DNA from 3 places in the Candidatus Enterococcus ikei genome. Region 3 is predicted to be linked to each of the others. Evidence: a T-box and tRNA genes for the amino acid it is inferred to sense, from the RefSeq annotation. Region 3 holds a T-box; the other regions hold tRNA genes.
What was found. The T-box of region 3 lies ahead of argS (arginine--tRNA ligase). A T-box ahead of a tRNA ligase gene usually reads a tRNA of that ligase, here a tRNA-Arg.
Positions count from the first base shown of each region.

Region 1: it encodes a tRNA-Arg, which carries the amino acid that the T-box ahead of argS (arginine--tRNA ligase) is inferred to sense. The anticodon was not compared.
Region 2: it encodes a tRNA-Arg, which carries the amino acid that the T-box ahead of argS (arginine--tRNA ligase) is inferred to sense. The anticodon was not compared.

Region 1 is NZ_JAFLWD010000006.1:101,637-109,987, forward strand. Features, by position in the region: gene JZO69_RS02225 (M24 family metallopeptidase) at 51-1,115, opposite strand; gene JZO69_RS02230 (metallophosphoesterase) at 1,289-2,098, shown strand; gene JZO69_RS02235 (hypothetical protein) at 2,170-2,316, opposite strand; gene JZO69_RS02240 (pyridoxamine 5'-phosphate oxidase family protein) at 2,595-3,002, opposite strand; gene JZO69_RS02245 (DUF2798 domain-containing protein) at 3,157-3,633, opposite strand; gene JZO69_RS02250 (YxeA family protein) at 4,032-4,400, opposite strand; gene rpmA (50S ribosomal protein L27) at 4,875-5,162, opposite strand; gene JZO69_RS02260 (ribosomal-processing cysteine protease Prp) at 5,175-5,519, opposite strand; gene rplU (50S ribosomal protein L21) at 5,554-5,862, opposite strand; ribosomal protein L21 leader region at 5,882-5,960, opposite strand; tRNA gene JZO69_RS02270 (tRNA-Arg) at 6,133-6,206, shown strand; gene JZO69_RS02275 (ABC transporter ATP-binding protein) at 6,268-8,157, opposite strand; gene JZO69_RS02280 (ABC transporter ATP-binding protein) at 8,150-8,351, opposite strand, start outside.
Region 2 is NZ_JAFLWD010000014.1:20,680-29,030, reverse strand. Features, by position in the region: gene JZO69_RS06720 (sigma-54-dependent transcriptional regulator) at 1-827, opposite strand, end outside; gene rpoN (RNA polymerase factor sigma-54) at 1,330-2,652, opposite strand; tRNA gene JZO69_RS06710 (tRNA-Arg) at 2,712-2,783, shown strand; gene JZO69_RS06705 (hypothetical protein) at 3,391-4,368, opposite strand; gene JZO69_RS06700 (hypothetical protein) at 4,503-4,787, opposite strand; gene JZO69_RS06695 (ABC transporter ATP-binding protein) at 5,062-5,733, opposite strand; gene JZO69_RS06690 (ABC transporter permease) at 5,738-6,829, opposite strand; gene JZO69_RS06685 (TetR family transcriptional regulator) at 6,963-7,544, opposite strand; gene JZO69_RS06680 (C40 family peptidase) at 7,914-8,351, shown strand, end outside.
Region 3 is NZ_JAFLWD010000009.1:228,433-236,783, forward strand. Features, by position in the region: gene JZO69_RS05085 (SPFH domain-containing protein) at 1-168, opposite strand, end outside; gene pbp4 (penicillin-binding protein PBP4(5)) at 397-2,433, shown strand; gene tsaB (tRNA (adenosine(37)-N6)-threonylcarbamoyltransferase complex dimerization subunit type 1 TsaB) at 2,568-3,287, shown strand; gene rimI (ribosomal protein S18-alanine N-acetyltransferase) at 3,271-3,819, shown strand; gene rimI (ribosomal protein S18-alanine N-acetyltransferase) at 3,824-4,285, shown strand; gene tsaD (tRNA (adenosine(37)-N6)-threonylcarbamoyltransferase complex transferase subunit TsaD) at 4,282-5,322, shown strand; T-box leader at 5,383-5,589, shown strand; gene argS (arginine--tRNA ligase) at 5,729-7,420, shown strand; gene JZO69_RS05120 (Gfo/Idh/MocA family protein) at 7,627-8,351, opposite strand, start outside.

The DNA of each region.
Region 1 (8,351 bases), on a different contig from region 3:
AGCTTGTTTCGCTACCAAAAAAACCATGAGAAAATGAGTCAAAAACATTTTTATAATATTATTAATTCTTTAGGTGAGTGAGTCAAGACACGGTTGCCTTCTTTAGTGATCAATAAATCATCTTCGATTCTAACACCGCCAAGACCTGCTAAATAAATACCCGGTTCATCAGTAATCACGTTACCTGGAACAAATTGTTGATCTGCTCTAAAGGAAACATTTGGACCTTCATGAATTTCTAAGCCGATGCCATGACCTGTGCTATGACCAAACGCTTCGCCATATCCGTAAGAAGCAATATGATCACGAGCAATTGCATCCAGCTGAATACCAGTTAATCCTGGTTTTGCTTCGTCTAACACTTTTAATTGTGCTTCTAGAACGATTTGATAAATGTCTTTCAGTTTACTATCTGGTTCACCAATCGCAAATGTCCGAGTCATATCAGAAACGTATCCTTGATAATAACAACCAAAATCTAACGTAATCAAATCACCTTTTTCGATGATTTTTTCACTTGCCACACCATGAGGCATCGCAGAGCGAACGCCACTTGCAACGATTGTTTCAAAAGATACACCAGAAGCTCCTAAAGATCGCATATAAAAATCTAATTGGTTCGCAATTTCAATTTCTGTCATGCCTGGTTTGATAACTGTTAAAATGTGCTTAAAACCAAGATCTGCAATGCTGCAGGCTTTTTCGATAATCGCAATTTCTTCTTCATCTTTAACTTCACGTAGCTCTTCGATTAAACCTGCTACAGGAATCAAATCGCAAGGTGTGATTTCTTCTAGTAAACTATATTCCGCAAAACTAACGTGTGTTTCTTCAAACGCTAAATTAGCTAATTGCTCTTTTTCTGCGATTGCTACAACTTCATCATAGATTGGACCAGTATTTTGAATGATTTCAAAACCTTGCGCTTGCTCTGCTGCTTGTTCTGTATAACGAAAATCAGTTATAAAAAACGCCTTATCTAAAGTAATTACAGCCAATCCAGTTGTTCCTGTAAAATTTGTTAAATACCGTAAATTATATGGGCTTGTAATCAGAAAACCTGAAAGATCATTCTTTTTCATTAACGCTCTTAATTTATTTACTCTTACCATCATTTTTTCATCCTTCTTTCCAATATAAGTTCTTCTCTATTATAGCAAATAATAATTTTTAAAAACACCGAAGACTAACAACCTCTAAATTATTCTAAAGTTTCTTCATTTATAAGGTTTGTTTACCTTTTTTTAACCTATTTTCGTTATAGTAAAGATTGAAAGTGAGGTCACTAATGAAAAAAAGATACTTTATCTACCTATTATTCTTAGCAATCATCGGTATGGTTCTCTATGCCTTTTTTATAGAGCCAAAAAGAATCGTCACACATAATTACTCAATCGGAAATAATGATGGCCAAAAGCCAGTGAAAGTCGTTCAACTTTCAGACATCCATATTCAAGAAAAATATCCTGCGGCACAGCTAGAAAAAATTGTAACAAAAGTAAATAACGAAAAACCAGATATTATTTTATTCACAGGTGACTTGTTTGATAACTACGCAAATTATGGACCTGCAGACGAAGTGATTGCTGCCTTAAGTCGTTTAACAGCACCTTTAGGCAAATACGCGGTTTGGGGTAACCATGATTATGGCGGTGGCGCTGCTCGTGTATATCCAGAAATACTTGCTGCTGCTGATTTTCAGTTATTGGAAAATTCAGGAACGAACGTTTCATTACCTAGTGGAAAATCCATATACATAGCGGGTTTGGATGATTCTTTACTAGGAAATTCTTCTATCACTGATGCATTAGCTGATCGCCAAAGCGATTATACTATTTTGTTGAGTCATGAACCGGATTCTGCCGATGCAGTACTCGATCAAAATATTCAATTGGTCTTATCCGGTCATAGCCATGGCGGACAGGTAAAAATCCCTTTTCTAACGATCAAAAATGTGATGGCAGAAAAATACTTTGAAGGTTTTTACAATTTAGCTAACGATACAACGTTATATGTCAACACAGGTTTGGGCACTACAAAAATTCCAGCACGTTTTAGAGTTCCACCGGAAATTGCTGTTTTTGATATCTATGTCTAGGTTTCCACTACAAAAAACAACCCCAAAAACATAAAATTTTTGGGGTTGTTTTTTCCTGTTAGTATATCCATTTATCCAATTACTTTAACTCGACCACCGATTTTATCAGCGAATTTTTCTGCGTAATTTTTATTTTTAAAGATTCGAGCAAGATTTTTATCCCTTGTACGTTGTCCGTCTTTACTAATATACCCATGTAATACTTTTACAGCGTACATCGCCATTCCCCCTTTCCTAACAAAGATGAAAAACAAGAAAAAATTGTCTATCGCTCTCTGTAGATTAACTATAACCAAAAATACTTAACTCAAACATAAAACTCTTTGAATAAATCATGAACTCTTATTAAGAAAAAATAAAAGTCTACAAAAATTACTTAAAAAAATGAATTAACCTTGAAAAAAACAAAAAGAGCAGAGAACATTATGTCGCTTCTCGACTCCTTCTATCATAAAATTATTAGATTCTATTTGAATTTAAACTGCAGCTTCTGCTACTAAACAATAATATCTTTCGTTTTTTTATCCATATGTATCCTAGCTGTCCATGTTTCAAAAGTCACCAGAACAGGATCTTGGTGATTTAATTCTTTTTGATATGACGTTAATTTAGGCGTAATCGTCTCTAAAGACTCAATAGGTTCAGTCGTAAATTTCCCTTTTAAAAGCAGACTTTCATGTTCTATTTCCTCGTAACAACAAACAGATCCATTCGGATTACATTGAATATTTTTAACCGTTTCACCATTTCCATCCAAGTAAAATTGTAATTTTAGCAGCCCTTCTCTCCATAACGGCTCAGAAACAGCGATAACCGTTGGAAAATCACGTTTGTCGATTGTAGAAATCAAAAATACCGTACTTGAATTTAACAACCGAACAATTCGCTCATGTATCTCCATCATTGAAAGCCTCCTCAAACAAGATTCTACTAATTATAACAATTTTATAACTTTTTTGGAAAGCTTGACCCTCTTTTCTCTCAATTATCTTAAAAAAATGAAAGAGGATGGAATATAACTCTATAAGTCACACTCCAAGCTCCTTCATTTAATTTGTTTAATCATTCGTTGGGCTGTTTTCTTTCAACCAACTACTTTGTCGACTCATACTTAAGATTCTTCTACAGATTGGACCTACAATTAATAATTGCAACGGCAAAGCCATGATCAAATTTTTAGAAAAGCCCTCAACATAATACCTCAAGAAATTTTCTGAAAAGCCAAATTGCATAACAACGCCATACATTGACATAAAAAAGACCATTCCTAAAACCATACAACTTGAAACAGCAATGATCATATGAATTTTTTTCTCTTTATTGACAGGTAAAGCAAAGGCAATCTTCTTCGCTGGTGACGAAACCACTAAGACATCAAATAAAAATGCTACGATAAACCCCGGCACCAATCCACCAAGTAAATTACTTACTGAAAACTGTCCATGTAATAAAAGATTATAGGCACTCATTGAAATCACCATTGAAAAACAAACAATCGTGGTGAAAAATATTCCTTCTTTTTTATTTTGCGGCATAAAACACACTCCTCTATTTTTTGTAACAGAGTTCATGCTACCATAAAAAAAAAATTCTCGTAAGTTAAAATTTTTTAATGGTTTGTTAATGACTTCGCCAAAAATAAGAATATGCCTCAGACAATATATATAATAAAAAAGTCCTATAATTGCTAGTTTCAAGTGAGGAATTACTAAATCATGTGAACGTAATTTATAATTAAAACATGGAGTCGATTAAATGAAAAAGAGATATATTTTTGAAATTCCCATACTTATCTTGTTAATCAGTTCTTGCAAAAAACAAAATGAGCCAAATAATGAAAAGAGGTTGCTTCTGTTTCCACTGTTTATTTGTAGTTAGTGTGTGAAACAAAAGTGCTTTTCACTTGTGTCCCACACACCCTAAATTAGAAATTTTAATTACTAAATTCTGCTTTCACTTTACTTGGAACTTCACTTTCTAGAACTTGAGTAGGACTATTTACTCTTTCTTTACTTATTTCTGCTTTGATGAATGTTCCAGGTTCAAATGGTTTTGGATTTTCCCCTGTCAACTCAAAATCCATCTCTTTTTTGTCTCCATTTTCTTTCACGAATGTAACGGTGTACTTGTAAGAGTAACTATTGCTTACCTTTTTACCATCCATATCTAATGTTTCTGCTTTGACAGGAATGGTAGCTGGCACCTGTGCATATGCTGTAGCAGTATTGTATGTTTGATTGTAATAGTCAAAACCAAAGTATCCAAGTATACATAGTGCAATCAGTCCAAGTATTTTCTTCATATATCCTCACCTCATATGATTAAATTTAATATAGTCTAACACTAGTAGACCGATTTTAACCACATATTTAACTAACAAATTTGTAATTTTAATATCTCATTCATAAGTACTTCCCATGTCTCAAATCGCGAACTAACACAGATATTTACAACTAAAAATACCGCCTTATTAGAGAAAGCAGGTTGAGTCACTCTTGCAAAGTGAATAGACAGATAGACTGCCTAGGACTTAGTTTAGCTTAGTATTGATTTTCAATTAAATATAAAATACTGCCCGAACGGATGGACGGTATTTTACTCGAAAAAAATGACCATGGATATTTATACTCATATAACCAAGAAATCTAAAGTGCAAACAGTTAAACAACTAACTAGTTTGCAAGCTTTTAGTTGTTTCAGGTCGAGCAAAATTTAAAGCAAACAAAAAAAGCTCTAACCCCCATCTGACAAGGGTTAGAGCAACTTTTTAAAATTACTATTGAGCTACTGGGTAAACAGACACTTGTTTTTTGTCACGGCCTTTACGTTCAAAACGTACTACGCCGTCTACTTTAGCAAATAAAGTGTCATCTCCGCCAATACCTACGTTAGCACCTGGGTAAATTTTAGTTCCGCGTTGACGGTATAAAATTGATCCACCAGTTACTGTTTGTCCATCAGCACTTTTAGCGCCTAAGCGTTTAGATTCTGAATCACGTCCGTTGGAAGTAGAACCTCCACCTTTTTTGTGGGCGAATAATTGTAAATTCATGTTTAATAACATAGTCTGCACCTCCTATTTTTCATTTATGGTTTTGACTTGAATAAATTCAAGATTTTCTTGCTCGACTGCTTGTAGACCTAATAAAAGGTTTTCCAAGAGAATTTGGGCTATGTTGGTTTGTTCCTGATTGGCATTTGAAATCACTTCAACATAAAGGTAACCACCTTCATCTTCGTTGGTTTCGACAATCGGTTCAAAGCCAGCTAATGCATCAATACCATTGACGGTGCTAATCGTTAAAGCAGACACTGCTGCACAAACGATGTCGCTGCCATATGGCCCTGATTCCGCATGCCCTGAGACTTCAAAAGAAACAATTTGGCCTGCGCCATTTCGTTTAAAAGAACTTTTAATCATTGATAGGCCTTCTTTCCTATGCAACTTAAAAGAATTATGCGTTGATTGCGTTGATTACAACTTTTGTATATGGTTGACGGTGACCTTGTTTGCGGTGAGTGTGTTTTTTAGGTTTGTATTTGAAAGTCACGACTTTCTTTTGTTTGCCGTGTTTTTCTACAGTTCCTTCGACAGTTGCACCTGCGACAGTTGGAGCTCCTACTTTCGTAGATTCGCCACCCACTAAGATAACTTCGTCAAAAACAACTTTTTCGCCAGCTTCTACGTCTAATTTTTCAACGTAAATTGCTTGACCTACCTCAACTTTTACTTGTTTACCACCAGTTTTGATAATTGCGTACATGCTATACAGCACCTCCTTCTTCTAGACTTAGACTCGCCATCCCAAGTGATGACTATTGTCATACTTACAATACTTGTTCTGTGCGGTTGTAGCTGTGGAGTCCACAATTACAACATTAACATCATATCAAAATAAGGCGCGAGAGTCAATAAAAACTTAGTGATTTAGCAATATAAACTACTTTTAAAAAAAACTTTGTTGTTATTTCTAATTTATGATTGACTTTGTTTTAGATGTTCATTATAATAAATTCTGTTGCGTTAACATTTTGCGCCAATAGCTCAGCTGGATAGAGCACTCGCCTTCTAAGCGAGCGGTCGGGAGTTCGAATCTCTCTTGGCGTATTATTTAAACGTTTATAGCGAAAAACACCAACTAGTACTAGTTGGTGTTTTTTTATTTTTCTTATGAAAGTTCTACTTTCCCTGTATAGAGCTGATGATAAATTCCCTTTTCTGCAAGTAAATCTTCATGGCTACCTCGTTCAATAATACGTCCATGATCCATTACCATAATCGCATCTGAATTTTGAATTGTCGACAATCGATGAGCGATAACAAATACCGTTCTCCCTTTCATCAAACGATCCATTCCAGCTTGCACATGTTTTTCTGTTCTCGTGTCGATACTAGAAGTTGCTTCATCTAAAATCATTACCGGTGGATCAGCGATAGCCGCCCGAGCAATCGACAATAACTGACGTTGCCCTTGAGATAAACCTTCACCGTCACCTGTGATAACAGTATCATATTTCTCTGGTAAGTTTTTGATAAAGTCTTCTGCATTGGCTAATTGAGCTGCCTTGATGACATCTTCATCTGATGCATCCAACTTTCCATAACGAATATTTTCACGAATCGTTCCTGTAAATAAATGGGTATCCTGCAGCACGATCCCTAATGATCTTCTCAAAGAACTTTTCTTGATTTTCTTCACATTAATTCCATCATAACGGATTTTTCCTTCTTGAATATCATAGAAACGATTGATCAAGTTAGTAATTGTTGTTTTTCCTGCTCCAGTCGCGCCAACAAAGGCAACTTTTTGACCTGGTTCAGCATATAAATTGATATCTTTTAACACCCGATTGTTATCTGTATAGCCAAAAGACACATCTTCAAAACGCACATCTCCAGTCAATTCTGTATACGTAACTGTTCCATCATTATGAGGATGTTTCCACGCCCAAAGTCCTGTTCTTGCTTCACTTTCAACAAGTCCATTTGCTTCTCGATTTACATTAACTAGGGTTACATAGCCATCATCGACTTCAGACTTTTCATCGATCAACGTGAAAATCCGATCCGCTCCAGCTAAAGCCATGATTACGAAATTAATTTGTTGAGAAACTTGACTGATTGGCATGTTCAGCGAGCGACTTAGCTGTAGAAAGGAAGCAATCATCCCGATCGTTAAGCCAGAAACACCATACACTGAAAAGATTCCGCCAACTACGGCTAAAAGCACATATTGGATGTTTAACAAATTCATCATGATCGGCATCAAGCTATTGGCATATTTATTGGCTTGAGTAGCACTTTGACGCAGTTCTTCATTGATTGTCGTGAATTCTTCGATTGTTTGCGGCTCGTGGTTAAAAATTTTCACCACTTTTTGTCCATGCATCATTTCTTCAATGTAACCATTTACTTTTCCTAAATCTCGTTGTTGTTTACCAAAATAACGACTACTGCGTCCTGCGATCATTCGAATCGTGACAATCATTACTGAAACAGAAACGATTACGACCAATGTCAGTGGAACACTAATGGTAAACATCGCAATAAATACACTCACAAAGCTGACCACAGCTGCCACTAGATTAGGAATACTTTGAGAAATCATCTGACGCAAGGTATCTGTATCGTTCGTAAAATGACTCATGATATCCCCATCTGAATTGGAATCAAAATAACGAATCGGCAACGTTTCAAGATGGGTAAACATTTCATCCCGAATTGTTTTCTGTGTTCCTTCACTGATTCGCACCATGATTAGGTTAAATCCTAAATTCGAAATGATCCCGACACCATAAATCAACGCCATCGTTGTGATTGCTTTTAATAATCCTGAAAAATTAGGATTACTTTGTCCCAGTAATGGCGTAATATAACCATCAATCACTACCTGCAGAAATAAAGAGCCGCGAACATTGGCAAAGGTACTTAATAAAATGAGGATCATTACTAGTACAAGTAGAAATTTGTATTTTTTAAACATATATGAAAACAGTCGCTTCAATGTTTTCAAAGGATCTTGACTTTTGCGAATCCCTTTTGTTTGTTCATCACGCATCCTCTTCACCAAATCCTTTCTTTTGAGACTCATAAACTTCTTGATAAATCTCATTACTAACTAATAGTTCATCATGAGTGCCAATCGCATTGATCAGACCTTTATCCATAACAATAATACGATCAGAATCTTCAATAGAAGACACACGCTGTCCAATGATAAACGTCGTTGTTCCAGGAATTTCTTGTCTCATT
Region 2 (8,351 bases), on a different contig from region 3:
TGAACAGGAATTCGTCTTAAAAAAGTGGTTAAAAAAGTACTGCTTACCTCTTCTGTTGTAGCAAAAGCTAGTCGGCAATGAACAGCGATTGGTTGATTACTTTCACCCATTTTATAAATAATTCCTTGATCTAGAAAAGTGAATAATTTTTCTTGTCCTTCTGCGCTTAATCGATGCACTTCATCCAAAAATAAAAAACCATCAGCTGCAGCTTCAAATGCTCCTATTTTGTCAATATCTGCGCCTGTAAATGCACCTTTCACATGACCAAATAAATGGCTCGTCAACAGCTCCGGATTATCTGCGTACTGAGCGCAATTCACTGTGATAAATGGTGCGTCACTATTTAATAAATCATTGGCTAAACAAAATTGATAGAGCAACTGAACCAGATAACTCTTCCCTGTACCACTCTCCCCAGTTAAAAGCAGCGGCAAGCCACCGTTCGGATAGAATGCGGCCATTTTTAACTGCTCGATCGTTTGAGCTAGGCTGCCACGATTCCCAATCACATTCTGAAAAAAATCTATTTTCTTATCAAATATTGGTTTTTCCTTTTCAATCTCCGATAAGTTTTGGTAAAAAGAATTACTCAGCGGATAGTTTTGCAGCTCAAACGTTTTTTTATGAAAAAAGTAGACGGGACGTGTATTGACTTTGACTAAGATTTCCTCGTCTGCCAGTTGATTTAAATAATGGCTCGCTGTATTTCGTTTGATTGAGAACTTTTCAGCGATATCAGCTGCCGAAAAAATATCGCTTACATTTCCAGGGTTGAAAAAAGATGTTTGATTTTTTAAGTATTCTAACAATTTTTCTTTTAACATATAATCCCTCCTTTCTTTATCATAGCGAAAGTTTTTGGAAAAATATATCTCTTTTTTCATCAGATATAAAAATTATTTTCTTATTCTGACGATACGTTGACTATTTGGTCAAAAAGGTAATTATTTGGTTCATAGTTTGAAAAACACTATTTAAAAGCATGATATAATTACTTTACACATAATTCACTCATACAATAAACCCCTGAAGAGTGTGGATTCTTCAGGGGGCTTTTTTAATTAAAAACTGCATTATTTTTTCACTCGTCTTGTTCAGCCATAAAACTGATAACGGAGAATCTCAAAGAAAACCTATAATTTAACGTTTATGGCGCAAAGTATGTACTGCAAAATAAAAAAATACTCGCATAAATGATACCAGGTCGTTAACATATAAAAGTTTAAATATTTTACTTTATAATAAAGCTGTTGAATTTAGAAAGTATTTTTCTAAATCCAACAGCTTTATCGTTAACTATCCAACATCATCTATCAAAAAATACACTCAATCATACCTTTTACGCTTAGAAGAGGACGGGATTCCTAAAGCTTCTCGATATTTTGTAACTGTTCGGCGAGAGATCTCGATTTCTTGTTCTTTTAATAAATCTACCAATTTTTGGTCAGACAACGGTTTGGCTTTATTTTCATTATCGACTAAGGCTTGCAATTGTTTTTTTATACTACCAGTTGATGTCTCTTCCCCAGTGCTCTCATTTGATAATCCATGAGAAAAAAATGAACGCAGCTCAAAAACACCAAATTCTGTTTCTAAATATTTCCCATTTACTGTACGGCTAACTGTTGATTCATGAATATTCAATGCTTCAGCAATTTCTTTTAAAGTCATGGGTTTCAGCGGTCGCTCATCATCAAAGAAGAATTCCTGCTGGCGTTGAACAATTTCTGTACCGACTCTTAAAATCGTATCACCACGTTGAATAATTGTTTTTTCTAACCATTCAAATTCATTTTTCTTTTCCTTGATGTACTCTTGAACTTCCTTATCTTCTGTCGCTTCCATTCGTTCAAAATAAGCTTGTTGAAACTGAATTGTAGGTGTGCCGTTTTTATTGGAAAGAATCTTTATTTGGTTTCCTTTGATTCGTACCGTTAAATCTGGACGGATATAAAGTCCTGTAGTGGCTTCAAAAATACTTCCAGGAGCTGGCGTCAAAGTTTGAATATAATCAAAAATCGTTTGAATCTCTGATAACTCTACTTCAAACTTTTTAGCAATCAACGCCCATTTACGATTAGCCAAGTGATCAAACTCTTCTTCAATGACGATATAAGCTAATGCTGGCGCTGTATCATCACGTTCAATCTGCAGCAACAAACATTCTCGTAAATCTCTCGCACCCACACCGGCTGGATCTAACTGTTGGATCAAGGTCAAGGCATCTAACATCTCGATCGCTTTTGCCCCTGTCTTTGCTGTGGCTTCATCTAAATCAATCATTAAATAACCATTCAAATCAATATATTCAACCAAAAACAACACCAGCGTTCGAAGATATGTATCGCGATAGTTTAAGTGAATCTGATCAATTAAATATTCAAACAATGACACATGATTATCTGGAATCTGATTTAAATAATTATTTTCTTCATTGTTGTATGTCCGGCTTCCTGTATTTGGAAGATCGTTATAATTAGTATCCGTTTGAACGTCAATCAATGGATTTTCCAGTGATTTTGCTTCTATGTACGAATAAAGCTCCTCTGAATTATACTGTAAAATCTGGATAGACTGTTGTAATTGTTGGGTCATGGCAAGTTTTTGGACTTGTTTTTGTTGTTGTGATAAATGTTGTTCAAATTTCATTAATTTTGTCCTCCCACTTGTAATTTATCGAAATATCAGCTAAACTAATAAACGTGCTTGCGCCCTTAGTGTAGTGGATATCACGTAAGATTCCGGTTCTTGAGACGGGGGTTCGATTCCCTCAGGGCGCATCTTTTTGTTTAGCCTCTTACATATAAAAATTATAGCATAATTTAAATGTAGATGTATCCATAATTTATTACATAATTAAGCTGATTTGAATCGAAGTGATTTAGACGTTTCAAACAGTGATTATCTCGTTTAGTATTGGGATTTCAAAGACATAGGCTACACCTAATTGAGGTGTAGCCTATGTCTTTTTTTAGTTTCAAAAAAAGATATTTTTATTTAATCCCTCTCAAAGTTATCATTTTTCTATCCGTTTCATCTAAAAACTGATAAAAAGCCATCGTTTGCTTATGTTATTATATACTTTGACAAATATTTAATGAGGTAGTTGATAGTAATGAGTCAGCGTCATACAAAGCTATTAGTTATTTCACTTCTTTTAGCTCTCACAGAATTTAGTTTTTATCGTTATTTTAATCAAATTACAGCTAATAATTATCAACTCTGCTTTCAAATCATCACTATTATCCAAGGGGGGATATTTTTATATTTCCTGCTCTCATTTCTTCTGCTATTATTTATTAATCACACAACTAAAAAATAAAATATATAGCTACGTTCTAAAAAAAAGAGTACAGGGATTTTTATGTCCTCTACTCTTTTTTACTTTTATAAAACCATCGCCTCAAGTTCAAAACGAATCTTACTTTGTAATTTTTGAATATTTTCGATTTCTAATCTTTCTTCATCTACTTGGTATTTTTGTGCGATAGAATGATTGTAGGAAATAATATAGCTTACAGCCCATAACCTTGGATTTTCAATGATTTCATCTGCTAATGGATACAAAAGTGCAAAATGCAATCTAATTTCTTCCATGATATCTACTAATAAAATCGGGTCATCATTGATCAATTCTTTTTCTAAAAATAGTAAAATTCTTTGATAAGCTGCGCTGTCCAGCGGTGTACCGACTGTTGCTGGAACAACTGTGTATTTTTTATCATCTCTCCATAAAAATTCTACTTCTTCTTTGAAGTGAAGACTCGCAAGTTCTTCTAATATCCACGATCGAACTAGATTATGTACCCGATCATCCAATAAAATCTTTTTACCAATCATAATAAATTCATCTTGCGGTAATTTTCCAGCCTTTTTTACTATTGCCAATTGTTCATAGTAATTATGTGCATTTAAACAATCTAATTCCTCTTTTAATTCTTTGATTTTACCGACTTCAAACTGCTGATACATCAATTCAACGTGGCGGATTTTCTTTTTTAAAGAAATCAACTTTCTCATTTCACCACTTTGTTCCATCAAAATCCGCTCGTTAATAATGCTATGTGCCTGAATAAACATATTATTTTTGATCAATACTTGTATATAAAGCTCCATGTAGTCTAGATAAGCAAAATACTTTTCTTTCATTTCTGAAGCTAAAGACAATGCTTGCTCATTTTCACCCACTTGTAAATACGTATTTACAAGAACCAAATTTAATGGAAAATCTTGCTGAATCGAATAAGCTTGTTCAAAACAATCAACTGCTTCAATCAAATTATCTCGTTTTACTGCTTCTTGTCCCAACTCAATAAACCGTTCATAGTTCTTTGGAAATGGAATTTTATTTGTCAAAAGAAGCACCACCTTCCTAATGATTATTTCTTATGATAAAACGCTTGTCTGCTTAAGTGATATCACAAAGAAATAGTGTGTATACGTCAAAAAGGAAAAACGTTTACCTGAAACTAAATGTCTCCAAAAAATACAGCTGACTACTAGTATAGGTTTCTAATAATGATAGCTGTTTCAGGTTGTCCTTGCGTTTTTTCTGCTTTTTCTATCAATGTATAGCCAACATAAAATTCTTTTGTCAACTCATCTTGTACTTTAAATTCTGCAACTTCTTCTACGTGAAAAGCGTTTGGTTCAACTTCTTGAACGCTCTCCCATCCAGTATCAATAAATACTTTTGTATTATCCTCGATGGTATCATTTGCTTCTAACTCTGCCACAATTTTCTTTAGTTGTGAAAAGGTCATTACTTCTACGCGATTATCCATTGTACTGCCTCACTTTCTATTGTTTGATTCACTATTGCTTTACCCCGACAACAATAAACAAATACTTTTTTACACCTTTACTTTTTCTCCACTATCATCATAACCTAAAATCTATTTTTATAACACTTAAAATTATAAAGAAGAGGTTGGAATATCACTCTATGAGTCATATTCCGACCTCTTGAAAATCCTAATACATAGTAGAAACAGAAGTAAATCCCTCTTATTTCTTGAAGTTAAACACTTCCGTCCCAATCTCTTTTTCCATCTTGAACTATTCTTTTATCAATTCGCCATCTTCAATACAATAAACACTGTCACTCCACTTAATCATCCTCGGATCATGAGTGACCATGATTGTTGCTTTTTGCTTTTCATGTGCTTCTTTTGCTAAAATTTTGACAACTTCATAAGCATGCTCGGTATCCAAGCTGGCCGTTGGTTCATCAGCTAAAATCAAGCTTGGTTCATTAAACAACGCACGAGCAATTGCCACTCGTTGACGTTCACCTCCAGAAAGGTCACTTGGGAATTTATGAATCAATTCTGAAATATCTAAAGAAGCTAATAATTCATCCATCCGTTGTGTTTCTGATTTTTTCTTTTCAATTTTGTCCACTAATGTGAATTGCTTTTCCACAGTTAGAAATGGAATCAAATTAGATGACTGTAAAATAAAGCCGATTTCTTCAAAACGAAGTCTTGAGCGTTTTTTTTCATTTAAATGAGTAAACTCTTTCCCGTTGATCACGATATGACCTGATGTAGGGGTTTGTAGACCTCCAGCAATTGTTAGAAAGGTACTTTTTCCTGAGCCAGAAGGACCAATGATACTAACAAATTCTCCAGCTTCAACCTTCAAATCAATCCCTTTTAACGCTTCAACCTTTGCATGTCCTTTACCAAAAGTTTTACGAATACTATCCATTACTAAAATATCAGCCATTTTTTTATCCTCCTATCGCTTTCATTGGGTCAACATGAGTCACTGTCCGAATCGAGAAAACACCGCCCAAAACAGCAACAATAATCAAGACTAGACTATAAATCATTAAATTGTTACTATCTAATGCAAAAGGCATAGCAGCTGGCAAGATTAGATTTGTCAACAAGGTCAAAACTACACCAATCGCTACTCCGATTACTCCTAAAATAAAGGTTTGAGCTATGATCGATTTTATAATATACCCATTTGAAATACCTTGCGCTTTCATGACACCGAATAAGCTAATTTTTTGCAAGGTCATTACGTAGATAAAAATCCCGATGATCGCAGCCGTAATCACAAACAAGAAATAAATCATCGCATTCAACGTGAGATTTTGTTCACTATAACCAGGTAATTTTTGAATAAAATTTTCAATATCGTATTTTGCTAAATCATTGTTCTCCATTTTCAACTTGATATCTTTTGTTGGAGTATCTCGGACGATGATTCCATTGATCGGTGCTTGATTTCCTTGGATGATCTTGCCAAATTTAAGTTCTTGCCATTGATCAATAGATGTATAAATCAATGGTACAATACTAAAACTGTTTTCATTTGTTATACCGACAACCTTTAACTCTTTATCAAGTTTTCCGATTTTGACAGTATCACCTAAGTTTACTCCTTTGTCGACTAAGTTTTTCGGGATGATAATTTCCCCTAGATTTTCAAAATAGCGACCTTCAATCAGTTTAGGTCTGATCGAACTATCCTTGTTCACTCCAAAAAGAGAGATATTGATTTTGTCCGTTTCTTTATTTTGTCCAGTTTTGTTTAAAGCTCCTGCGTATTGTCCTAGCGGTTCTTTTTGTTTTGCGTCTACATGATTTAAATCATCCATCACTAAGCTGGAAGCATTCAAGCTCTTATTCGCATCTTCTGATAAAACGATGCTGGTTGCTTCCCATTTATCAACACCTTGTCGTACTCCTTGGGCCAGTCCATTTGCCAACCCAGATAACATAAATGCAACATAAGCAACTGACACGATAACACCAATCACCAATGTGTATCGAAGCTTAAAATACTTCATTTCTTCTAATCCTAAAAACATTGCTTCCACCTCTTTTTTATCAATCGATAAAAAAATGCTCAAAAAAACACTTTTTTATCACTTGATAAAATATTACCATAAAAAAAAGAATTAGCAAACTTTTTTATCAAGTGATAAAATACTGCTAATTCTTTTATGATATAACTCCGTGTAAAACCATTTCTATCAAATCAGTAATTTGCTCTGATCGCTCTTTTTCAGTAGAAAGTTGGTGGACTGTTGCGAATAACAATGACAAACTCATAAGATAAAATTGAGCTGCTTTTTTAGAAGAAACCTTGCTGCTTAGCGGATCTTTACTTGATTCAAAAATTGCCTGCAATGGCTTTAAATAATAATCGTTCAATATATAAAAGAGCTGTTGTTTGTTAACTTGTTCCATTTCAGCCGCACTTTGATGAATAAAAGAAAAAATATCTCTGTGATAGACATTTAGTAAGGCCTTTGTACAATCGATCAATTGTGTTTCGATGGGATTTTCTTCTTTTGCTATTTGTTCCATCTCACTTTTTAGTTGACTGCCAATTTGTTTATTGATTTCGATAAATAAACGTTCTTTAGTAGAAAAATGGTAGTACAGTGCTGGTTGTGTAATATTTGCCGCTTTAGCAATATCGCGAGTCGAAGTATTTTTATAGCCATTTTTTAAAAAAAGTTCCTTCGCAGTTTCCAAAATCAACTGATGGGTCACATCAAAAACTTTTTCCTTTTTCACGGTCTACCTTCCTTCCCAATCTCTCACATGATTACGTTTTTTGACTTTAAGAACTATTTTAAAGCAAAATCATGAAAAAAGATAGTGAGTTAAGCAATTAGTACAAAACCAGTTTACCTTAGTCTACACTTCTTTAATGACTATTAGATGTCAATTAACTTGGATAACTATAGTTATTGAAATCTAATAACGTTTACATTACAGTTGATGATCTTTTTGAAATAAATGATCGTTTTTTGTAAACCAGGAAACAAACATTTAACCTCCCTTTTACAGACTAATTAAGCTAGTTGTGTTTAAATACTAGTTGGTCTTAGAAAATACCAGATTACTTTTAAACAAAATTTTTAACTTTTAAGGAGAGTTTTTTTGAAAAAGAATACATTCATTACTTCATTGTTACTTAGCTTCCTCACTCTTTCTACTGGTTTATCCCTAGGTGATCAAGCCTTTGCAACCCCGGCTGAACAAACAACAACTTCAGAAAAAATTATTTCTGATTCTTCACAGAAAATATCAAAATTAAAAGAAACCCAACAGAAATTTTCAGAACAAAAAAATAAAAAAAAGAACCAGTTAGCAACTCTAGAAGACGAAATAAAAAAAGTTCAAATAGATATTGATCAATTAGAAGAAATCGAGTCAATTGGAATGATTGCTAAATCATCTGAAAAAGATAAAAATCAGACAGCTCCACTTTACATAGAATTTTCATCAATCAGCGTTAAAGATAACAAAATAGCCCGTCCTATCGATGAAAAAAAAGCGCACTTGACGGATTTAAAACAAGCGTTTGATCATTTAAAC
Region 3 (8,351 bases):
AACATCTTCTGTACCTTTACGATTAGAGCCGCGTTTATCATTTTTTCGGACAAAAACACCATTTGTCATGACTGTCGTGTCACCCATATTATTAGGCTCAATAACTTCGAGCCACTGATCAGCTAATCCGCCGCCAATTGTACTTGTTGCCGCTTTTATAATTCCCATTTATAATTCCTCCCAAAAAGTAGTATGTAAAAATAGTATACCATAGGTAGTTGTGAGAAAAATACTACTAAAGACTGATTATGAAACGAAAATACAAAGAGCGGAATATCTACTATGAAGCTGATTATTTATATTTTTGATAAAAGCCACATTTTTCTAACGTAGTTTTCGAAGGATAGGGTATAATAGACGAAAAGACATTGAATTATAGAGTTGGGGGATTGGAAAGTGGAAAGAAAAGATAGAAAAAAGTCGAAAAAACCAATGATTATAGCTGTTAGCGGCATCGTAGTAATTGCTGCTGGTATTGGAGGGTATTTTACCTATGCTTCATGGCAGAAAAATCAGGAGTTAAAAAAGGTCGAAAAAGCTGCAACTGTTTTTTTAGAGCATCTTTCAAAACAAGATTTTGAACAATTTCCTGAATTACTAAGTGAATCATCTATAAAGCAAAGCGGCTATGACAAGCCAAAAGTTGTCGAAAAGTATCAAACAATTTTTTCCGGTATTCAAGCACAGGGAATCAAAAGCAAAGAGATGAAAGTCACTGAGGGAGAGAACAATACATTTACCTTCTCATACAAGCTCGAAATGACTACTCCATTGGGGAATTTAAAAGATCTCTCATATAAAACAACGATCAAAAAAGATGATGGAAACTACAGAATAGATTGGAATCCTAGCTTGATTTTCCCAGGAATGTCAGGGCAAGATAAAGTTTCGATTGGTGTAGATGCAGCTGTCAGAGGTCAAATTGTAGATCGTAATAATGAAGGCTTAGCGGTCAATCAAGCATTTGATCAAGTGGGGATCGTTCCTGGAAAACTTGGAGAAGGCCAAGATAAAACAAATAACATCAAAGCGTTCAGTGATCAATTCAAAGTTTCCGTAGAAGATATTGAACAAAAGCTCAAACAAACTTGGGTGAAACCAGACTCGTTTGTTCCATTGAAAGTCTCTTTTGATCCAGTTACAACCTTGCCTCAAGGTGCGGCGTCTCAAGATAAAACCGTTCGTTACTATCCATTAAAAGAAGCGGCTGCACAATTAGTCGGTTATGTCGGCACGATTACCGCTGAAGATATCGAAAAAGATCCAACCTTGAGCAGTTCCGGCGTTATTGGAAAAGTTGGTTTGGAGCAAGCGTACGATAAAGAATTACGAGGACAAGATGGCGGGAATATCACCATTACAGATGAACAGGGGAACGCAAAAAGTTTACTTCAAAAAGTAGATAAAAAAGATGGCGAAACCATTCAGTTAACGGTAGATAAAAATGTACAATCACAAGCCTACAATATTTTTAATAATCGTCCAGGTAGTGCAGTGATCATGAATCCTCAGCAAGGAGATTTATTAGCAGCAGCTAGTTCACCGTCATTTGATCCAAATAAAATGGCAAATGGTATTTCACAAGTGGACTATGATGCCTATGCGAATAACGAAAATTTACCATTTACAGCGAGATTTGCAACGGGGTATGCACCTGGTTCCACGTTTAAAACGATTACTGGGGGAATTGGTTTAGATGCAGGTACATTGAAACCTGACGAAGAAATTGCTATCAATGGATTGAAGTGGCAAAAAGACGCCTCATGGGGAGATTATTTTGTAACTCGTGTAAAAGAAGCTAGTCCAGTCAATTTACGTACGGCGCTAGTAAATTCTGACAATATTTATTTTGCAGAACAAACCTTACGTATGGGTGAAGAGGCATTTAGAAAAGGTTTAGACAAATTTATTTTCGGTGAAAAATTAGACTTGTCAATTCCAATGAATCCAGCACAACTTTCAAATGAAAAGAAATTTAATTCAGAAATTTTATTAGCGGATACAGGTTACGGACAAGGGCAGTTATTAGTAACACCGATTCAACAAGCAACAATGTATACTGTATTCCAAAATGAAGGTAAACTTGTTTATCCTAAAATTGAGCTAAACAAAGAAATAAAAACTAAAGACAATGTGATTAGTTCAAATGCAGCAAATACAATTGTGACAGATTTACTTGGCAGTGTGGAAGATGAAACTGGGTATGTCCATAACATGTATAATCCCGACTTTTCGTTAGCTGCAAAAACAGGTACAGCTGAAATCAAAGACAAACAAGATACGGTTGGAAAAGAAAATAGTTTCCTTTTAGCGATGGATCGAAGTAATAATAAGTTTTCCGCAATGATTATGGTGGAAGATTCACGAAAAAATGATGCCGCAACAGATATCAGTAAACCATTGATTGATTATCTAGAGGCGAATATCAAGTAAATAAAGAGTGGGATAAAAGTGCAGTGTGTGGCTTTTGTCCTTCTTTGCTCCGTATTTAGCGAACCCTTTTTTTACGAGGGAATAAAAATATGCTACAATAAACCAACTACATGAAGAAAGAAAGGAATTTTTTTGTGCGGATATTAGCGATAGATACCTCTAACCAGACATTGACAGTTGCTGTTTGCGAAGAGAAAAAGATAATAGGACAATATACAATCACGGTAAAAAGAAACCATAGCCTGACGTTGATGCCGGCAATCACTCAGTTAGTGAAAGATGTTGGATTGGCTCCAAAAGACATCGATCGAATTGTGGTAGCTCAAGGACCAGGTTCTTATACAGGCTTAAGAATAGGAGTAACTACAGCAAAAACACTTGCTTATACTTTAAAAAAAGAATTAGTTGGTATTTCTAGTCTAAAAGCTTTGGCAGCAAATTGTGTCACGATTAAAGGACCGATCATTCCTATATTTGATGCAAGAAGAAATAATGTTTACACAGGTATTTATGAATACACAGAAGGTACTTTGACAACTGTAATGGCTGATCGTCACATTGCTATGGATGAGTGGTTAGAACAGTTAAAAAAATATACAGAGGTTTACTTTGTTGGAGAAGATGTTGAAAAGTTCCGTTCACAAATAGAGTCTGTATTACCTACTGCTAAAATCAATGAAATACCGCAATGGCAAATTCCAAATGGAGCATCTCTTGCAGAGCTTGGTAGGCTTGCAGAAGCAGAGTCGGACGTCCATCACTTTTTGCCTAATTATTTAAAACGAGTAGAGGCAGAAGAAAATTGGCTGAAAGATCATACACCTGAGGTAGAAAATTATGTTGAGAAAATTTAATCTTTTTCATAGCATTCTAGGTATTTTTTTTAAGAATCGTCCATACGATGAAAAAATAGTAGCAATCTCAGAGCAAGAGTATTTTGTTCGTGCAATCGTGTTTGATGACATCAAAGATTTGCTTTCGATTGAAAGGGAGGTCTACGCTGGAGAATTGCCATGGACTAAAACAGCTTTTTTGGTAGAGCTTCAATCATCAGATCCTCATCTATACTTGCTTATTCAAAAAGACGGACAGACGATTGGCTTTATAGGCTGTCGTATTTTTGGTAAAGATGCTCATATTACAAATGTTGCTGTTTCAACGAAGCATCAGGGAAATGGAATCGGCAGTTTTTTAATTAGAGAAATTCAGCAGTTTGCAAAAGTGAATAATTGTGAAACGATTTCTTTAGAAGTTCGATTAAGTAACAAAAATGCCCAACGTGTGTATCGGCAACTTGGCTTTGTCTCAAATACAATCAAACCCGAATATTATACAGAAGATAAAGAAGACGCGTTGGAGATGATTTTATATTTAAAAGAAGAGTGAATCAATGAATTATATAAAAAAACAATCACTAACAGATGCTGCTGAACAGCTATGGCATGTGTCTGAACAGTCTTATAGCCATGGATCACCATGGTCGATAAAGCAATTTAGTGCTGATTTGGCTCAGGAAACGAGTGAATATCTTGTGTTGATCAAAGAAAATCGTTGGGTTGGTTTTGTTAGCTATCATTTAATTTTGGATGAAGTTGAATTTACTCATGTTGCGATCCATAAAGATTTTCAGCACCAAGGTTATGGTAGTCTGCTACTTGATCAAGTTATCCAAGAGTTTAATGATAAAAAAGTCTGTCAAGCATTTCTAGAAGTTCGACAGTCCAATTCAGCTGCTCAAAAATTATATGAAAAAAAAGGATTCAAAACAATCAATCGTCGGAAAAACTATTATAATCATCCGAAAGAAGACGGAATTGTTATGTGTTTAAAAGTTAAGGAAGTGAGTCAATGACTTTTTTTTATAAGGAAAGAAAATTAATACTAGCAATTGAAAGTAGTTGTGATGAAACGAGCGTTGCAATTATCGAAGACGGCGCTAAAATTTTGTCGAATATCGTTGCTTCTCAAGTGAAAAGTCACCAACGTTTTGGTGGTGTTGTGCCGGAAGTTGCCAGTCGGCATCATGTAGAAGAAATTACCTTATGTATTGATGATGCACTGGCTGAGGCTAATGTAGAACCAAGTGAATTGAGTGGAGTAGCTGTTACATATGGTCCTGGTTTAGTAGGGGCTTTATTGATTGGTATTTCTGCAGCCAAAGCATTTGCTTGGGCGCATGATTTGCCGCTGATTCCAGTTAATCACATGGCAGGACATATTTATGCAGCTCATTTTGAAGAACCTTTGCAATTTCCTTTGATGGCATTATTGGTAAGTGGTGGACATACAGAGTTGGTCTATATGAAAGAAACGGGTTCATTTGAAATCATTGGAGAGACTAGAGATGATGCTGCTGGGGAAGCTTATGATAAAGTTGGTAGAGTTTTAGGGCTAACCTATCCTAGTGGTAAAGAAATCGATGAACTAGCTCACCAAGGAGAAGATACGTACCATTTTCCTCGAGCAATGATGAAAGAAGATAATTATGATTTTAGTTTTAGTGGATTAAAAAGTTCGTTTATCAACACGGTACATAACGCTCAACAACGAGAAGAAGAACTAGTAGTCAAAGATTTAGCTGCAAGTTTTCAAGCAAGTGTGGTCGATGTACTGGTAGATAAAACAATTCGTGCATGTAAAGAATACCCAGTCAAACAATTAGTGATGGCAGGTGGTGTTGCAGCAAATCAAGGCTTACGTGATCACTTAAGTCAAGAAGTGGCTAAGGAGCTTCCTGATGTGACTTTCATTGTTCCTCCATTTAGATTGTGTGGCGATAATGCTGCAATGATCGGTGCTGCCGCTTTTGTTGAAGCTGAAAAAGGACATGTTGCTGATTATAACTTAAATGCAGATCCTAGTTTGACATTTATGACTATTAAAAAATGAAAATAAATGGTCAAGACTAGGCAGCAAGGAAAATATTTGCTATAATAAATCGAGTTTAATACTGATTCAATGATAAAGAGAGTACTTTATTCTGGGTTAATCAAGCGATTTCGGGAAGGTGGAAGCCGAAAATAATCGAATGAAGGAAACGCACTTTGGAGAATCTGCACAAGCAGACGGTTATCTGCCGTTAACAGATTAAGTGGGTCCGACTTTTATAAAGTGTGGACAATTAGAGTGGTACCGCGGGAAAATCTCGTCTCTGGTGTTTTTTAACACTAGAGGCTTTTTGTTTTTTTATGGAAACTAGTTTACAAAGCAACAATTTTACTAGCAATCACTTAAAGTCATTGATGATTAGCATTAGATAAGAGCGTAAAAAATCAACCAATAGGAGGATGTATAAATGAATAACAAAGAAATCGTAGCAAAGGCCATTTTTGAAGTGGTAAAAGAAGACTTGACGTTAGAAGATGTTACCCAGTTATTAGAAAATCCCAAATCTGTCGATCATGGGGATGTTGCTTTTCCAGCGTTCTCATTAGCTAAAATCTATCGTAAAGCCCCTCAACAAATAGCTGCTGATTTAGCTGAAAAAATTGAAGGAACTGATTTTGAAAAAATTGAAGTCGTAGGTCCATATCTAAACTTTTTCATGAATAAAAAAATGGTCAGTCAAGCAGTGATTGGTCAAATCGCTAAAGAAAAAGGACATTATGGAGATAGCTCAATTGGCGGAAAAGGAAATGTGCCCATCGATATGTCTTCGCCTAATATCGCCAAACCAATTTCTATGGGACATTTACGTTCAACAGTGATCGGAAATTCGATTGCGTTTATTCTTGAAAAAATTGGTTTTACACCGATTCGAATCAATCATTTAGGTGACTGGGGTACCCAATTTGGTAAGTTGATTGTTGCTTACAAAAAATGGGGATCAGAAGAAGCTGTCAAAACAGCTCCGATCACCGAATTATTACGACTTTATGTTCAGTTTCACGAAGAAGCAGAAACACAACCTGAATTAGATGAAGAAGCGCGTGCTTGGTTTAAAAAATTAGAAGAAGGAGACGTTGAGGCAACTGAATTATGGCAATGGTTCCGTACAGAATCATTAAAAGAGTTCGATAAGATTTATTCAATGCTTGAAGTTTCTTTTGATTCATACAACGGAGAAGCTTTCTATAATGATAAAATGGATGAGATCGTAACGATGTTGGAAGAAAAACATCTGCTTCAAGAAAATGAAGGAGCGGAAATCGTTGATCTATCTGCCTATGATTTAAATCCTGCTTTAATCAAAAAATCAGATGGTGCAACGCTTTATATCACGCGTGATTTAGCAGCGGCGGTCTACCGTAAACGTACTTATGACTTTGCAAAAGCTATTTACGTAGTAGGAAATGAACAATCAAATCACTTCAAACAATTAAAAGCAGTCTTGAAAGAACTTGATTTTGACTGGTCAGCGGATATGCATCACATACCTTTTGGTTTGATTACACAAGGTGGTAAAAAACTATCAACTCGTAAAGGGAAAATCGTTTTACTAGAAGAAGTGCTGAATGAAGCAGTTGAATTAGCGAACAAACAAATTATGGAGAAAAATCCTGATTTACCGGATCGTGAAGAAGTTGCGAAACAAGTTGGGATCGGTTCAGTTATTTTCCATGATTTGAAAAATGATCGTATGAATAATTTCGATTTTGTTCTAGAGGAAGTTGTTCGTTTTGAAGGTGAGACAGGTCCGTATGCACAATATACTCATGCTCGTGCAATGAGTATTTTAAGAAAAGCTGACTTCACCATCGATGAAACAAAAGAATATGCTTTAGATGATAAAGACAGTTGGGAAGTAGTTAAGTTATTACAAAAATTCCCAGAAGTTGTCATGTTAGCAGCTGAAAAATATGAACCTTCAGTAATCGCGAAACATGCGATTCAAGTTGCTCAAGCGTTTAATAAGTACTATGCTCATGTTAAAATCTTAACGGATGATGAGCAAAAAGAATCTCGTTTAGCTTTAGTTTATGCAATGGCAACGATTATCAAAGAAGATTTACGTTTACTAGGTTTGCATGCGCCAAATGAAATGTAAAAAGAATCAGAAGATAGTGGAGTAGCTGCTTCAACTATTAGTGACTTAGACAGAACTTAATGAGTTTTGTTTAAGTCACTTTTTTGTTTTGTGCACTAATCTAGTCGATTGGAGCGAAAAAAATGGTACAAAAGCATTCATTGTCTAGAATTTTTTCTAAACTGAAACTTTTGCACCAACATTGTTCGAAGATTATTCGTAGTCTTTTATTTGTTCCAAGTTTGCTGCATTTGATCTAAAAGATCAATGACATCTTTGGTTAAAAACAATGAACGATTCGGTAAAGTTCCTTCGATCATTTCAATCATATTGGTAATTTCGTAATTCAACGCTTGATTACTATCGCCAGAAACAATTGTTTCAATGGTGCCATCGTTGAAAAATATTTTTGCTTCATCTGCCCGAGGGTACTCATTAATAACAATATAAGCCTCTTCAAAAGCAACGATCCCTTGTTTTGGCATTTTCGCTTGGAAGCTTAAAGAGACTGTTGCCATTTCTTGGGCTTCATTTTGCAAGATGGTTGCGGATTGTTCATCGACACCCGTCGAGAATGGTTGCATGACAGACGCTGTGACTTTAGGCTGAGAAGTAAGAAACCAACGTGCAAAAGATACAGCATAGGTACCGATATCTAAAAGGGCACCGCCAGCTAAATCGGGATTGAAAAAACGATTCTCAGGGTCTGGTTCTTTATAACTACCAAAAGGAGCTTGGATCATTTTTAATTTACCAAAGCGTTTTGAGTCAATTTGGCTTCGTAACTCATGATATAAAGGCATATTAAAGATTGTCATTGCCTCAGCTAAAACCAATCCTTTTTCCTCAGCTAATTTCATTGCTTCAGCTAATTCTGCACTATTCATCGTAATAGCTTTTTCGCAAAGAACATGTTTTCCAGCGTTCAATGCTTTTAAGATATGTGAAATAT